2 regions of the Polaromonas sp. P1_E11 genome follow, and region 1 is predicted to be linked to the other one. Evidence: predicted binding sites of a transcription regulator. Region 1 holds the regulator's gene; the other holds the start of a gene.

Region 1 (7,602 bases):
CATGGGTTTGGCGGCTTGCGCCTTGGCGTCCGGCCTGTCGTCCAGCACCAGCCCGCCCAGCTGGGCTTTGGCGGCTGTCACTTCAAACACCACCGGCTTGCTGCCCGACTGGTCGGAAAACGACATGGCGCCGCCGTCCAGCTGCACATCGGCAATGGCCACGGCCCATGAAGGCGCCGCCGCGCGTGTTGCGGCGTCGGTAGGGGGCGGCGCCGGCGTTGCGCTGCCCGGGCTCGCCATCCAGCGCTGGTACATCCAGCGCTTGTCGGTGTCGCGGTCGACCTTGGCCTTGGGCTGGTCCAGCTGCATTTTGGCGGCCTTGAAGGACTGGCCTGTCACGTCGATGTCGACCTGCGCGAGTTCGACACGCTTGACGGACACCAGCGAGACCTTGCCCTGCGCCAGCAGGATGTCACTGACAGTCAATTGCGGGGCGGTGACCTGCAACTGCTGCGGCTTGTCACCGCTGGGCGCCTGCCAGTTCACACCGAGCTGGGCGTCGAGCTGCCCGTTCAATGCCGGCAGCAGGAACTGGCCGACGTATTTGGCGGCCATGCCCAGCGGCCAAGCCGCCACGGTGGCCGTGGCCTGGGCGGCCTGGTCGGTGGCTGTGCCGCTGAAAGTCAATAACGCCGGCGTTGCCAGCGCTTGGGCCACGGGCTGGGCCGGTGCTTTGGCGGACGGCTTCGCACCGGGTTTGGCCGGTACAGGCACTGAAGCTGCGGGAGGCGGCTCCAGCCCCAGCGAACCGTTGAACTGCAAGGGCGCGCTGGCCACAAAGGGCATGGCGATGCCGGAGGCATTGAGCGTGAGCCCGGCGAGGTGAATGTCGGCGGGTGAAGCCAGCGTTTCATCCAGCCAGTTCACACGCCCGGCGCGCACCGCCACGCGGGCGATCTGCACTTTCCAGGGGGCGGATGAAGGCGTGTTTTTAGCTGAAGGTGCAGACGCCGGGGCGCCAGCCGAGGCCGCACCGGCAGGTGCCTGGGCTTGAATATCGGAAGAGTTTTGGCCTGCAGCCCTTTCTGGCTGTGCGCCGGCAGCTCCTTTTTTGGTAGCATCCGCCGCGCCAGGCGGCAGCAGATTCAGCCGCCCTGCCCGGTCCCTGGCGATGGACAGCGTGGGCGCTGTGAGCTCCACCGCAGACAGTTTGACGAACTGCTCCAGCGGGCGCACGTCGTCCATCGTGATCTGCAGGCGCTCAAACGCGAGCAAGTCCGCGCGCGCCGCCGGCAGGGCTTCGCTGTCGGCAGCGCGTTTGCCGGATGCACCGGGTTTTGCAGCCCGCGCCGGCGCAGCAGGTGCTTGCCCGGCCGTTTGTGCTGTCAGCACACGCACCTTTTCCGCCGTCACCGTCCCGGAAATCCGTACCACCGTGGCGGGCGTCTGCTCAAACGCGACTTTGGCGTCGGCATGCAGCACCGCGCTTTGCAGCCTGACGGGCAGGCTCGCCGGCCAGTACGCCAGGTAAGGGTTCAGGTCGAAACCGCGCAGCGTGAGGGTGGCGTCGGTTTTGTGGGTCTGGGCAAAGGGTGTGCCTTCGGCAGCGGTGTCAAAGCTGCTGCCGTTGAGCCTGAAGGCCAGGTGCGGCGAGGTTTTGACCTCTCGCTGCGATTTGAGGTTGCTCAGGAACGGAACCGACAGGCCCAGCTCCCGCAGTTCATGGGTCTTGCCGACCGACTGGTCGGTGAAGTCCATGCGCCCGCCGCTGACGACGATGTTGTAGACCGCGAACCGCGGCGGGTCGCCGGCAGGGGCGTCTGCGGGTGTTTTGAAGCGCTCCAGGATGTCGTCGATGTCGTAACGGCCCTCACCTTGATGGGTAAGAAACGCGACGGGTTCGTCCACCTGAACAGCGTCGGCCACCGGGGCGAGGCGCAGCAGGGACTCCAGTTCTGCATCTATATATAGGCGCTTGATGGAAAACTGGGGTGTTGCCTGGGAAGAGGCTGCCGAAACGCCACCCACAGGGCCGGCACGGGCGATGGCCAGATCGTGAAGAGTCAGTTCGAGCGACCAGGGCTTGAAGTTAACCTCGCCCACAGTGACCTGCCGGCCCAGCTTTTCAGAGGCGATCTTCTCCAGTTGGGATTTGAGGATGGGCGGTACGGCCGCATAGGCCAGCACCCACAACACCAGCAAGCTGCCCACCGCCCAGGCCGCGCGGCGCTGCCAGAGCGGCGACCGGCCCACGGCAGCCGCCCTGGCCGGCAGGGTTTTGCCGATTTCCTGCCAATTGGTCTCGCGCCAGTTGAATTTTCGCCATTTGTTCTTCAAATCTTTGATTGCCATAGGCGTCGAGTTTTTAGCGCCGGGGCCGTCAGGTCAATGATTTATTTGAAAAAGACGGTCAACCGAAGGGCATTGAAGCCCGTGAAAAGTGGCGCCCCCAAATGAAAAACCCCGGGCAGTTAGACCGACCGGGGTTGACGGCGGGCGTTTATGCTCATGCCGTCGGGGTTCCGCAAAGAAGAGAGTTATCGTCTCCAGTGCGATGAAAGCAAGTGATTGCTTCCAGATTTTCCGGGGTTGGTTACCCGGTTGATGCGTGAGTAAACACGCAATTGCAGGTTAAACCTCTGCCCGAATGGAGGCAAGACCATCTTTTCAATCACAGCGCGGGATGTGATTGCCGCTGCCTTTTTTGTGTGCTCCCAGGCAACCCAGGCCGGCCACAGGCGCCGATCCGGCGACTACATGCAACATGGAAAACGGCCTACAAGCGCAGCCGCGAAAGGCTGATCGCGCTTTTTAGAGGCAAAACTTAACTTAGAGCTCCATCTCAAATAAAGCCCGTAAACACCTTGATTCAGGCCGGTTTTGCCGGAAATCAAGGTTTTTATTTGACTTTTTGATATAAAGAATTGATTTGTTATTATTGACAGGTTATTAACCAACCCCATAGAATCCCGCCAGTCCCACGAATCCTAGGGACAACCCGAACCCGCTGCCCTATTCCTCAAAGAAGCCGGCAACGTCAAACAAGGGTCAACACCCAAAAGGCTTGCCTTGGTTTGATGGCGACCCAATCAAAGCCTGTCTGGCCCCCAAAGGCCTGCAAGCGTAGAAAGGAGTGCTATGACAGCGCTAGGACAATTCGGCCTTAACCTGAATGTCAACGCACACATCAAGAATGTGCGAAGCAGTGTTTCAAACATTGTTGACGACATCTCCCAAGGCTTTTTCGAGATTACCCACAACAGCTTCGCCCTTCTGGGCCTGGCGGTCGTATTTGCGGTGATCACCCTGACAGCCCGGCCCGACTTGCGTCAGGCCGGTGAATTCAAGCTCATGACCTGGCTGCAGCAGCGCCAGGAGGCCGCCATCGGTTTTACCGAGCCGGCCGCCATTGAGCGCGCCACGGCGTCCAACCCGAAAGACCTGCCCGCCCAACAGGCGGCAGTGGCCTACTGGCTGAGCAAGAAGTACGGCGTCGCGCCCGAGCCGCTGAGCGTGCTGGTGGCCGAGGCCTTCGAGATCGGCCAGAAAGCCAAGCTCGACCCCACCCTGATCCTGGCCATCATGGCGATCGAGTCCGGCTTCAACCCGTTCGCGCAAAGCCCGGTGGGCGCGCAGGGCCTGATGCAGGTCATGACCAAGGTGCACCACGACAAGTACGACAACTTCGGCGGCAAGCTGGCGGCGTTTGACCCGGTGACCAACCTGCGCGTCGGCGTCAAGGTGCTGCAGGAATGCATCGCCCGCGCCGGCTCCATCGAAGGCGGCCTCAAATACTATGTGGGCGCAGCCAACATGGACGACGACGGCGGCTACGCCGGCAAGGTGATGGGCGAACATGCTCGCCTGCTGGCTGTGGTGGCGTCTGCCTCCAAGCGCGGTGCGCCCTCGCCTTTCTTCACCACACCCGGTGGCTCGTCGCGCCCGGTGCCGGCCTCCCTGCCGGCCACACCCGACGCTGATGGCAAGACGCCTGACAAGGTGGCGCTGCTGAACCAGTCCTGATTCGGCCGCTTTGTGGGGCCTTTTCACCCCATCCACTGCCAAAAAGCCGGGCCGCTGCCAGCGCCCCGGCTTTTTGCTTTTCGGGCTGCAGGTGAAGAACCCCGGAGGCGGCAGGTTTTGGGCGCGCTCAGTTACACTAGCGAGGTGCGCAACTGGCGATAGGCTCAAGGTTTTCGCAACCATTGGAGCTGACGTGGGACACCACTGGGAAGCGCACCGCTGAAAGCCGTTGGGCCGAAGCGTTCAGCCGTTCGCCTGGGCAGCCCTTGTTTCATTCATTGAAGAGCAGGGACCACGTCTTTAAGGACTGCCATGTACCACCGCAACATCCTGGTTGAACAAACCGACCCCGAAATCTTCGCTGCCATCCAGGCTGAAAACGCCCGGCAAGAACACCACATCGAGCTGATCGCCAGCGAAAACTACGCCTCGCCCGCCGTCATGGCCGCGCAGGGCTCGCAGCTCACCAACAAATACGCCGAAGGCTACCCCGGCCGCCGCTACTACGGCGGCTGCGAGCACGTGGACGTGGCCGAGCAGCTGGCCATTGATCGCATCAAGGCCATCTTCGGCGCCGAGGCCGCCAACGTGCAGCCGCATTGCGGCGCATCGGCCAATGAGGCCGTGTTCCTGGCTTTCCTCAAGCCCGGCGACACCATCATGGGCATGAGCCTGGCCGAAGGCGGCCACCTGACGCACGGCATGGCCCTTAATATGAGCGGCAAGTGGTTCAACGTCGTCTCTTACGGCCTCAACGACAAGGAAGAGATCGACTACGACGCGATGGAGCGCAAGGCCCACGAGACCAAGCCCAAGCTGATCATCGCGGGCGCCTCCGCCTACAGCCTGCGCATCGATTTCGAGCGCTTCGCCAAGGTGGCCAAGGCCGTCGGCGCGATCTTCATGGTCGACATTGCCCACTACGCCGGCCTGGTGGCCGCAGGCGTGTACCCCAACCCGGTGCCGCACGCCGACATCGTCACCTCGACCACACACAAGAGCCTGCGCGGCCCGCGCGGCGGCATCATCCTGATGAAGGCCGAGCACGAAAAAGCCATCAACAGCGCCATCTTCCCCGGCCTGCAAGGCGGCCCGCTGATGCACGTGATTGCCGCCAAGGCCGTGGCCTTCAAGGAAGCCATGGCGCCCGAGTTCAAGGCTTACCAGCAGCAGGTCGTGAAGAACGCCCAGATCGTGGCCGACACCCTGACCCAGCGCGGCCTGCGCATCGTCAGCGGCCGCACTGAAAGCCACGTCATGCTGGTCGACCTGCGCGCCAAGGGCATCACCGGCAAGGAAGCCGAAGCCGTGCTGGGCAGCGCCCACATGACGATCAACAAGAACGCCATCCCGAACGACCCGGAAAAGCCGATGGTCACCAGCGGCGTGCGCATTGGCACCCCGGCCATGACGACGCGCGGCTTCAAGGACGAAGAAGCCCGCGCCACGGCCAACCTGATCGCCGACGTGCTCGACAACCCGCGCGACGGGGCCAACATCGAAGCGGTCCGCGCCAAGGTTCACGCCCTGACCAGCCGCTTCCCGGTCTACCGCTGATCATGACGGACAGCGCAGGCACTATGATTTTAATAGCTGCTTGCGCTCGTCCTGATTGGGCTGGAGGCCGATTTACACCTTTAAATTCAGGCCCAACCCCATGAAATGCCCGTTCTGCGGCCACCTTGAAACCCAGGTCGTGGAAACGCGGGTGGGCGAAGACGCCGAATTCATACGCCGCCGCCGCCAGTGCGGTGCATGCGAAAAGCGCTTCACAACCTATGAGCGGCCCGATGTCACCTTCCCGTCCATCGTCAAGAAGGACGGCAGGCGCATCGAATACAAGCGCAGCAAAGTCCTGGCGTCCCTGAACCTGGCGCTGCGCAAGCGGCCCGTCAGCACCGAGCAGGTCGACTCGGCGGTTGAACGCATCGAGGAAAAGCTCCTGAGCCTGGGGCTGCGGGAAGTGCCTTCCAACCGCATCGGCGAGCTCGTCATGCGTGAGCTCCGCAAGCTCGACAAGGTCGCCTACGTCCGCTTTGCGAGCGTCTACCGCAGTTTTGAGGATATTGACGAGTTCAAGACGCTGGTGGACGAGGTTCGACGGTAAGGGAAAACCCTGGCGCCGACAGGTGGCGTATTGGTCGCGATGGGCGGCAGCGATCTTTATGTAGGGCTTGCTTACACTGCGTAAATGAATCTTCACACATTGCGCATTGGTCGCCTTCAAAAAGGTTTCACGCTGATTGAAGTGCTGATCACCATGACGGTTCTGGGCGCTTTAATGGCCGTGGCGCTGCCCAACCTGAGATCCTTCATTGTCAGCAATCAGCTGTCCTCCAACGTGAACGGGTTTATAGGGCTGATTAACTACGCTCGCAGTGAAGCCCTCGTGCGGAATCAATCGGTGATCATTTGCCCTAAAGATAACGCCGCGAACACCTGCGTCTCCTCCCAGTTCTGGAACCAATATGAGATCCAGGTATTTGTGGACGTTGATGGCAGCGATACCCGAAACACCGGTGACATCCTGCTCAAAACCATACCTGCGATGGACGTAAATGGGACCGAAACCGCTTTCGTCAGGCCCGCAGGTGTTGGAAACATCAAGTTTGGGGCAGTCGGCATGTCGCAAACTGCTCACCGATTCGACATCCACGCAGTGGCAGCCTCAGATACTGCATACGAATTCAAGTATGGAAGATCTGTTTGCATAAGCAAGCCAGGACGCGTACGGGTTATCCCATATTCCGCCAGCCAATGTGACGCATTTTGACCATGACCTCACCATGAAACAGAAACAAAAAATCCAGTCGTTCCACCATCACGAGCGCGGCGCCACGCTGATTGAGGCGCTCGTCTCGATTCTGATCCTGTCGCTGGGCTTGTTAGGTCTTGCCAGTCTGCAGATGAACGCACTGGCGTATCAAAAATCGTCGTGGGCGACTCACCGGATTGCCGAACTGACGGGCGACATCAGTGAGCGCATCAGAGCGAACCCTCTTGGCGGGACCAATGGCTATTACGTCTATACCGCCAATTACACAACCGCCAAGACTGCCAGCCTCACCAGCAATAACTGCCGCACCTCGGGCGCGGCCTGCACGACAAAGCAGATTGCCGATGACGACTTATCGGCGTGGCTGGCAAAAGCTCAAGCGGCGCTTCCAGGCGGCGCAGTCAACCTTGAAGGTGCCAGCAGCACGGGATATGTCGTCACGGCCATGTATGTGGACAAGGAATTCATCAATTCCACCACGGGCGTCCTTCAGACCTCCACCGTCTGCACCAGCGCAACCAGTGGCATCGCCTGGCGAAACTGTTGCCCGGCCGCGGCGGCAGTCCCCGACGGAGTTCGGTGCTCCAGAACTGACATCATTCCATGAGTACAAGCATGCGCCCTATTCAAGCTTTACAAGGCTCCCGGCCGAGCCAAAACTCGGGATTGACACTGATCGAGTTAATGGTCGGTCTGGTGATCGGCCTTATTCTGTCAGTTGTTGCCTCATCAACTTATCTGTATTCCAAGCAAGCCTTTAATGCAGTCACTGAAAACTCGCAAATGGAGGAAAGTGGCCGGTTTGCGCTGAACCTGCTTGCAAGAAATATTCAAAGCGCCGGTTACGTTTCAATTGACCCCAA
Region 2 (7,602 bases), 710 kb from region 1:
GCGATTCAGTGATGTACTGATAGGCATGGGTGTGGATGGCCTCTTCAAAAGCCTGGCGCAGCAGGAACTGGCGGCATTCGGGTGCTGTGATGTGGCGGTAAGTGCCCAGCACGATGTTGTTGGCGGCCAGCGAGTCGGCGGTCACGAAGAAACCCAGGTTGCGCTTGACCAGGCGGCGTTCGTCTTCGGTCAGGCCGTTCGGGTCTTTCCAGAGCGCGATGTCGCGTGTCATGTTCACTTCCTGCGGCATCCAGTGGTTGGCGCAGGTGGCGAGGTATTTTTCCCAGGCCCACTTGTATTTGAACGGCACCAGCTGGTTGACGTCGGTCTGACCATTGATGATGCGTTTGTCGGAGGCCTTGACGCGTTGCGCCTTGGCGGGTGCAGCGGCAGGCGTAGAAGGTGCTGCAGCTTGCACAGGTGTGAACGCGCCGTCGTTGAGCATGCGCACTTGCGCCTGGGGCTGCTCGGCAGTGTTCAAAGAAAGAGGCGGAAGTTCCATCGAGCGGCCTTCAGGCAAGCCGCTGTTGTGAGATGTTTGCAAAGATGGTTTGACTTCTTCGTCCCAGGTCAACATAGAGGTTTCCAATACTTTGGGATTATGAAAGCAGCGATACAAAATGAAAAGTGTTCATTCACATCGCTACAAAATTGTGTTGCTCAATTACATCGAATCGTGCGATGAAGCTCAGCGCACGATTCGACTTTTTATTGGCAGGCCTCGCAACCGGGGTCATCGATTGCGCAGAACTTGATGTCGGTCGCAGGTGATGCACTCATCTGGGCCTGAGCTGCAGCGGCGGCCGCTTCAAGCGCGCTCATGCCGCCGCCCGAAGTTGCCGTGCCGGAAGAAACCGAGTTCATTTTTCCGGCCGTCACAGTCGACTTCTCGGCATGAGTAGCGCTTTGCGTGCGCAGGTAGTAAGTCGTCTTGAGGCCCCGCAGCCAGGCCAGTTTGTAGGTGTCGTCGAGCTTTTTGCCCGAAGCGCCCGCCATATAAATGTTGAGCGACTGTGCCTGATCAATCCACTTCTGGCGGCGCGCTGCCGCTTCGACAATCCAGGAAGTTTCAATCTCAAACGCCGTGGCGTAGAGCGCCTTGACGTCCTGCGGCACGCGATCGATCGGACGCAGGGAGCCGTCAAAGTGCTTCAGATCCACCACCATCACGTCGTCCCACAGCCCGAGGCGCTTCAGGTCGCGGACCAGGTAGTGGTTGATGACCGTGAATTCGCCGGACAGGTTGGACTTGACCGACAGGTTGCCGAAGCAGGGTTCGATACAGGCATCCACCCCGATGATGTTGGAGATGGTGGCTGTGGGCGCAATGGCCACGCAGTTGGAATTGCGCATGCCGTCTTTGGCAATCTTCTTGCGCAAGGCGTCCCAGTCAAGGCTGGCGGAGCGGTCGACTTCCACATAGCCACCGCGCTGCTCGGCCAGCATGTCCAGCGTGTCCAGCGGCAGGATGCCCTTGTCCCAGAGTGAGCCTTTGTACGTGGCGTACTTGCCGCGCTCTTTGGCCAGTTCGGTCGACGCCCAATAGGCGTGGTAGCAGACGGCTTCCATGGACTTGTCGGCGAACTCGACGGCTTCCTGGGAAGCATAGGGAACACGCAGTTCATACAGGCAGTCCTGGAAACCCATGATGCCCAGGCCCACAGGGCGATGGCGCATGTTGGAATCACGGGCCTTTTTGACGGCGTAGTAGTTGATGTCGATCACGTTGTCCAGCATGCGCATGGCCGTGGTGATGGTCTTTTTAAGCTTCTCGTGGTCGACTGCGCCGTCTTTCAAGTGCTGGACGAGGTTGACCGAGCCCAGGTTGCAGACAGCGGTTTCGGTGTCGCTGGTGTTGAGGGTGATCTCGGTGCACAGGTTGGACGAATGCACAACGCCGGCATGCTGCTGCGGCGAGCGCACGTTGCAGGCGTCCTTGAAGGTGATCCAGGGATGGCCGGTTTCAAACAGCATGGACAGCATCTTGCGCCACATGTCGGTGGCCTGCAGCTTGCGGGATGGCTTGATCTCGCCGCGCTCGGCCTTGGCTTCGTAGGCGGTATAGATCTTTTCGAAGTCTTTGCCGAACTTGTCGTGCAGGTCGGGCGTGTCGGAGGGCGAGAACAGCGTCCAGCTGCCCTTTTCCATCACGCGGCGCATGAAGAGGTCGGGAATCCAGTTGGCGGTGTTCATGTCGTGCGTACGGCGGCGGTCGTCGCCGGTGTTCTTGCGCAGTTCCAGGAACTCTTCAATATCCAGGTGCCAGGTTTCCAGGTAGGCGCAGACGGCGCCCTTGCGCTTGCCTCCCTGGTTAACCGCCACGGCGGTGTCGTTGACGACTTTGAGGAAAGGCACAACGCCTTGTGATTCGCCGTTGGTGCCCTTGATATGAGCGCCCAGGGCGCGCACAGGCGTCCAGTCATTGCCCAGGCCGCCGGCAAATTTGGACAGCAGGGCGTTTTCCTTGATGGCGTCGTAGATGCCGCCCAGGTCGTCGGCGACGGTCGTCAGGTAGCACGACGACAGCTGCGAGCGCAGGGTGCCGGCGTTGAACAGGGTGGGCGTGCTCGACATGAAGTCGAAGGACGACAGGATTTCGTAGAACTCGATCGCGCGCTCTTCACGGTTGATCTCGTTGAGCGACAGGCCCATGGCCACGCGCATAAAGAAAGCCTGTGGTAGCTCAATGCGCTGCTTGCGCACGTGCAGGAAATAGCGGTCAAACAGGGTTTGCAGGCCGAGGTAGTCGAATTTCAGGTCGCGCTCGGGCTTGAGCGCGGCTCCCAGGCGGGTCAGGTCGAACTGCTGGAGCTTTTCGTCGAGCAACTCGTTTTGCACGCCCTTGGCGATGAACTGCGGAAAATACTCGGCGTAGCGAATCGCCATGTCTTCCTGGCTGACTTCTTCACCCAGCACTTCGCGGCGGATGGTGTGCATCAGCAGGCGTGCGGTGGCGTAGGTGTAGTCAGGGTCTTTCTCGATCAGGGTGCGCGCTGCCAGGATGGACGCCTTGTAGACCTCGTCAATGGGCACACCGTCATAGAGGTTGCGCATGGTTTCCGCAACGATCGGGTCGGGCTTGATATCCGCGCCCAGGTTGGCGCAGGAGGCTTCAATCAACGCCTGCAGGTTGCGAATGTCCAGCGCGACGCGGTTGCCGCGGTCGGTCACATGGATCAGCGGTGCCGCGGGCGCCTGGGTTTGCGGCTGGCGTGCGCGCTCCTGCGTGCGCTTTTCGCGGTACAGCACGTAAGCGCGGGCAATCTCGTGGTGGCCGCCGCGCATCAGGCCCAGCTCGACCTGGTCCTGCACGTCTTCTATATGAAAGGTTCCACCGCCTGGGCGCGAACGCATCAGGGCGCGGATGACCGCCTGGGTCAGGCCGTCAACCGTTTCTCGGACGCTGGCCGAAGCCGCACCCTGCGTGCCATGCACGGCCAGGAAAGCCTTCATCATGGCCACGGCGATCTTGTTGGGTTCGAACGGCACCACACCGCCATTGCGGCGGATGATCTGGTAATGGGCGAGCGGGTTGCTTTGCGCGTTGGTATCGCCGGTTGCTGGGTTGCTTGCCAGAACGCTCGACGTGACGGGCACCGCGTGTTGTGCAGTTTGCATGACTTCCTCTTTGCTTTGTTTTATGGTGGTTTGATGCGCTGTTCGGGGTCTCTGGATACATTGAGGTATTGCACAGGTCTATCAACCTGCTCCTTCATTTCCTGACCCGAATTACATCAAACTGAATTAGGGCTTAGACACTATACCTAGGGTATGGAGGGAATACAAGCCACTACAGGTAGTGTATCGCTGACTAAATGCACCGTTACGTTTTGTGGCTTTTTGGGCCCCATTCCAGACGACTCGATCAGGGCTTGATGGCGGCTCGTTCAACTTCGCTGAAAGCCTGATGCCATCAGGCTTGCGAAGCTGATGCAGCGCTGTGGCGCGACTTTTCGCGGGCTTTTGGTTGGGAGCGCCGGTCGCTGCTGGCGCGGTAAAAATAACCGGAAATTTCGACAGCGAGACGCACCGCAATGGTGAGCGCGTCAGGGTGCGCTGGTCACATGATTTCGGGAAAACACCTAGCTGGTGACGACAGCGATTTTTGCAGCAGAGGCCAGTTGAAGCCAGGGCCCGGGTCCTGCTTGCGGCCGGGTGCAATGTGCTCGTGCCCGGCGATATGCTCGATGGGATAGCGCTGCAAAAGCGAGGCGCATAGCCCGGTCAGGGTTTCATATTGGGACGCTTCAAAGGTATCCCCTTCAAGGCCTTCCAGTTCAATGCCGATGGAATCGTCGTTGCAGTTGGTGCGTCCGCGGTAGCTGGATTCCCCGGCATGCCAGGCACGGTCGTCACCGCTCACAAATTGCCACAGCGCGCCGGTTCGGGCGATGAAAAAGTGCGATGAAACCTGCAGGCCGCGAATGCCCTGAAAGTAAGCGTGTGCCTCCCAGTCGAGCTGGTTGGTGAAAAGGCGCTGGACGTTGTCATTGCCGAACTCACCTGGCGGCAGGCTGATGGAGTGGATGACGATCAGGTCGATTTGCGTACCGGGAGGGCGTGGGCCAAAGTTGGGCGAAGCCAGTGCGCGTGCATAGCGGTACCAGCCGTTTTGCCACAAAGGCCGGGGAAGGGCATTGGGCCTTTCAGGCGGGGTCATCGGCAGGGTCAAGTCCGTCGGCCAGGTCGTCATTGCCCGGCGTGGCGATATTCAGGCGTGCAATGCGGTAGCGGATCTGCCGCAGGCTCAAACCCAGCCTCGCGGCGGCGGCCGTGCGATTGAAGCCGGTTTCCAGCAAAACCTTGGTCAGGATGTTTCGCTCTTGCCCATCCAGGTAATCCTGCAGGTTTTCCGGGACGGGGACATGTTCTTCGGCCGGCGCATCAAAATGCAGTGCGCTTCCTTCGCCGAGCGCCACCGCCCGGTGCAGGATGTTTTCCAGCTCCCTGACATTGCCGTTAAAGGGCCTGGACTGCAGCTGTTCCATCACGGCGTCCGTCAACTCGGGCATCTTGAACCCGGACTCCTGGCAGATTCTTGACAGCAGGGCAGTGCAGAGTGCCGGCAAATCCTCCCTGCGTTCGCGCAGGGCCGGCACGGCAATTTCAATCACGTTGAGCCGGTAATAAAGATCCTGGCGGAATGTCCCTTCCTGGGCTTCCGCCGCCAGGTTTTTGTGTGTTGCGCTGACGATGCGCACGTCCACGGTATCTTCTTGCGGCGAACCCAGCGGCCTGACGGTGCGCTCCTGGATAGCGCGCAGGAGTTTGGATTGCATGGCCAGCGGCAGGTCGCCGATTTCATCGAGAAACAGGGTTCCGCCCTTGGCTGCCTGGAAGTAGCCTTGCCGGTCCTGCGCTGATCCGGTATAGGCACCCTTGCGTGCACCGAAAAACTCCGCTTCGAGGAGGTTCTCGGGTATGGCGCTGCAATTGACGGCGACAAAAGGCCCTGCCGCACGGTGGCTGCAGCCGTGTACGGCGCGTGCAACCAGCTCCTTGCCGGTGCCCGACTCCCCCTGAATGAGGACGGGCGCCATGCTCCCCGCCACCTTGACGATACGCGACTTGACGGCGCGCATGACGGCCGATTCACCCACCAGTTTTTGCAGAATCTGGGCGCCGTCCCCGGTTTTTTTCTGGCCGGAGGCAGAGGTCCCGTGTTCCGGTGCACTTCGATCGCTTTTGGCCTGTTGTGCCGGATGCTTGGCGCCCTGCACAGCTGATGCCACCACACTGCGGAACTGTTTGAGGTCGACCGGTTTCGTGAGGTAGTCAAACGCGCCGGCCTTGAGGGCTTCTACCGCATTTTCGGCCGAGCCGTGGGCCGTAATCACCACGCACCGTTCGGGTCTTTGCTGATCTACCATGTCGCGCAGCAATTCGAGGCCAAGGCCGTCTGGCAGGCGCATATCGGTGATCACGGCATCAAAGTGATGCGCCTTGAGCTGTTCGCGGGCCTGCAGCAGGTCACCGGCCGCCTCCACCCGATACCCTTCCCTGAGCAGCGTGAGCTCATACAGGGTGCGCAAATCCGGTTCATCGTCAATGACAAGGATGCGTGCCTGCTGGGAAACGGGAATGGGGGTGTTCATGGTTTTCAGGTTGGCATTGTGGCAAAAGAAGCCGCAGGCAAGGTCACAGACGGGCCGGAAGGTGCGAATATGACAAAAAATTCGTTTCCATCAACGCCGCTGCGCTGCACGCGCTGGTAGCCGATCAGGGCGCCATAGCGTTCGCACAATTCACGGCAGATGTACAGGCCCAATCCGCTGGAGCGGCTTTCAGAGGAGAAAAATGGCTCGAACAGGTGTGTCTGCACGGTTTGCTCCATGGGCTGGCCATCGCTCCATACAGACAGACGGGCCTGCCCCGGCGTAACAAGCTGGGTGGAGACTTCAATCGCCTGCGAAGACGTGCTGGCATAGCGCAGGGCGTTGTCCAGGAGGTTGACCATGAGGCGGCGCAAATGCTCGGGCTCAAAGCACACAACGGCGTTACCCGAATCTGCCGTGATCTTCATGCGTTGGGATGCCGCAGTCTGCCCTGCCCAGTCCGTGGCAACCTTGTGAGCGGTTTCGTCCAGTGCCAGAGTGGTGGTTTGCGGCGAGGGCAGGTGTGCCTGGGCACGTGAAATGTTCAATACCTCATCGACGATTCTGGCGAGACGCTGTGCATTTTGCCGGATCATTCCGGTGAGCTGGCGGTGCGGCTCGTCCTGCAGGTCTTCTTCCAGCAGGGCATTGGCCTGAGAGATCGCCGCCAGCGGATTCCTGATTTCGTGCGCCACTGCGGCCGACATGCGTCCCATGGCGGCCATCTTCTCGGTCCTCACGCGGGCTTCCATTTCACGGAGGTCTTCCAGGAACATCACACAAAGGCTTTCATGGGTGCCGTTTTTTGAGGCGGCAAGGCGGGTGCGCACATGAAGCCGCCGGGTATTGCTGTCCGGATATTCAAGGCTGATGTCCGCTTCCTGGGGGGTTTGCGTGCTGAACGTGCTGTGCATCAGCTCCGCCAGGGGTGACCAGGCCGCTTCCATGACGAGGATGAAAGGCGCGCTGCGAACTGAACCCCGGGCTCCCAGCAGACGCCTGGATGCCGGATTGGCCGACCGGACGATGCCGTTGATATCAACCACCAGCACACCGTCGGCCAGGGTTTCAATGACCAGTTCGTTCACCTGCGTCTGCATGCGCGCGGCGGACTGGCTGCGTTTTGCCAGCTGTTCTTCACGGGCCAGCCGCAACGCCAGGTGGTTTGCAAGCAGCGCAACCAGGAAAAAACCGGAACCGCTCAAGCCCGACTGAAGGAATCGTGCATTGAAATCGCCCAGCACCTGGAGTGAGCTCCACCAGGCGTCGGCCAGCAGCAGCAACGTCACGCTGGCAGCGGTTCCGAAGGCCAGCAAAATCGGCCCGAGGATGGAGGCGAGGAGCACCGGCAGGGCAAACAGCGGCGTGTAATTGATGCCGCTCGATTGCAGGACATTGAGCGTTGAGAACGTGATGACGTCCACGCCGATGGTCAATGCCCACTGTGCGTCAAAGGTACTGCCCGGCGGCCGCGGCTTGGCCCAAACCCGCACGGCCAGCGTGGCGC

Evidence for each region. The regulator NrdR, encoded in region 1, represses ribonucleotide reductase genes. The targets are predictions, from matches to a motif close to CACNANATNTNGTG.
Region 2: the regulator NrdR is predicted to act here: its motif matches at 3,789-3,802, upstream of AC1D11_RS12390 (ribonucleoside-diphosphate reductase subunit alpha).

What each region holds. Positions count from the first base shown of each region.
Region 1 is NZ_JBFUBA010000002.1:315,017-322,618, forward strand. Features, by position in the region: gene AC1D11_RS08930 (DUF748 domain-containing protein) at 1-2,292, opposite strand, end outside; gene AC1D11_RS08935 (lytic transglycosylase domain-containing protein) at 3,079-3,963, shown strand; ZMP/ZTP riboswitch at 4,102-4,231, shown strand; gene glyA (serine hydroxymethyltransferase) at 4,276-5,520, shown strand; gene nrdR (transcriptional regulator NrdR) at 5,621-6,070, shown strand; gene AC1D11_RS08950 (GspH/FimT family pseudopilin) at 6,155-6,736, shown strand; gene pilV (type IV pilus modification protein PilV) at 6,750-7,346, shown strand; gene AC1D11_RS08960 (PilW family protein) at 7,343-7,602, shown strand, end outside.
Region 2 is NZ_JBFUBA010000002.1:1,024,431-1,032,032, reverse strand. Features, by position in the region: gene AC1D11_RS12395 (ribonucleotide-diphosphate reductase subunit beta) at 1-577, opposite strand, end outside; gene AC1D11_RS12390 (ribonucleoside-diphosphate reductase subunit alpha) at 709-3,618, opposite strand; gene ampD (1,6-anhydro-N-acetylmuramyl-L-alanine amidase AmpD) at 4,061-4,660, opposite strand; gene AC1D11_RS12380 (sigma-54-dependent transcriptional regulator) at 4,647-6,095, opposite strand; gene AC1D11_RS12375 (sensor histidine kinase) at 6,101-7,602, opposite strand, start outside.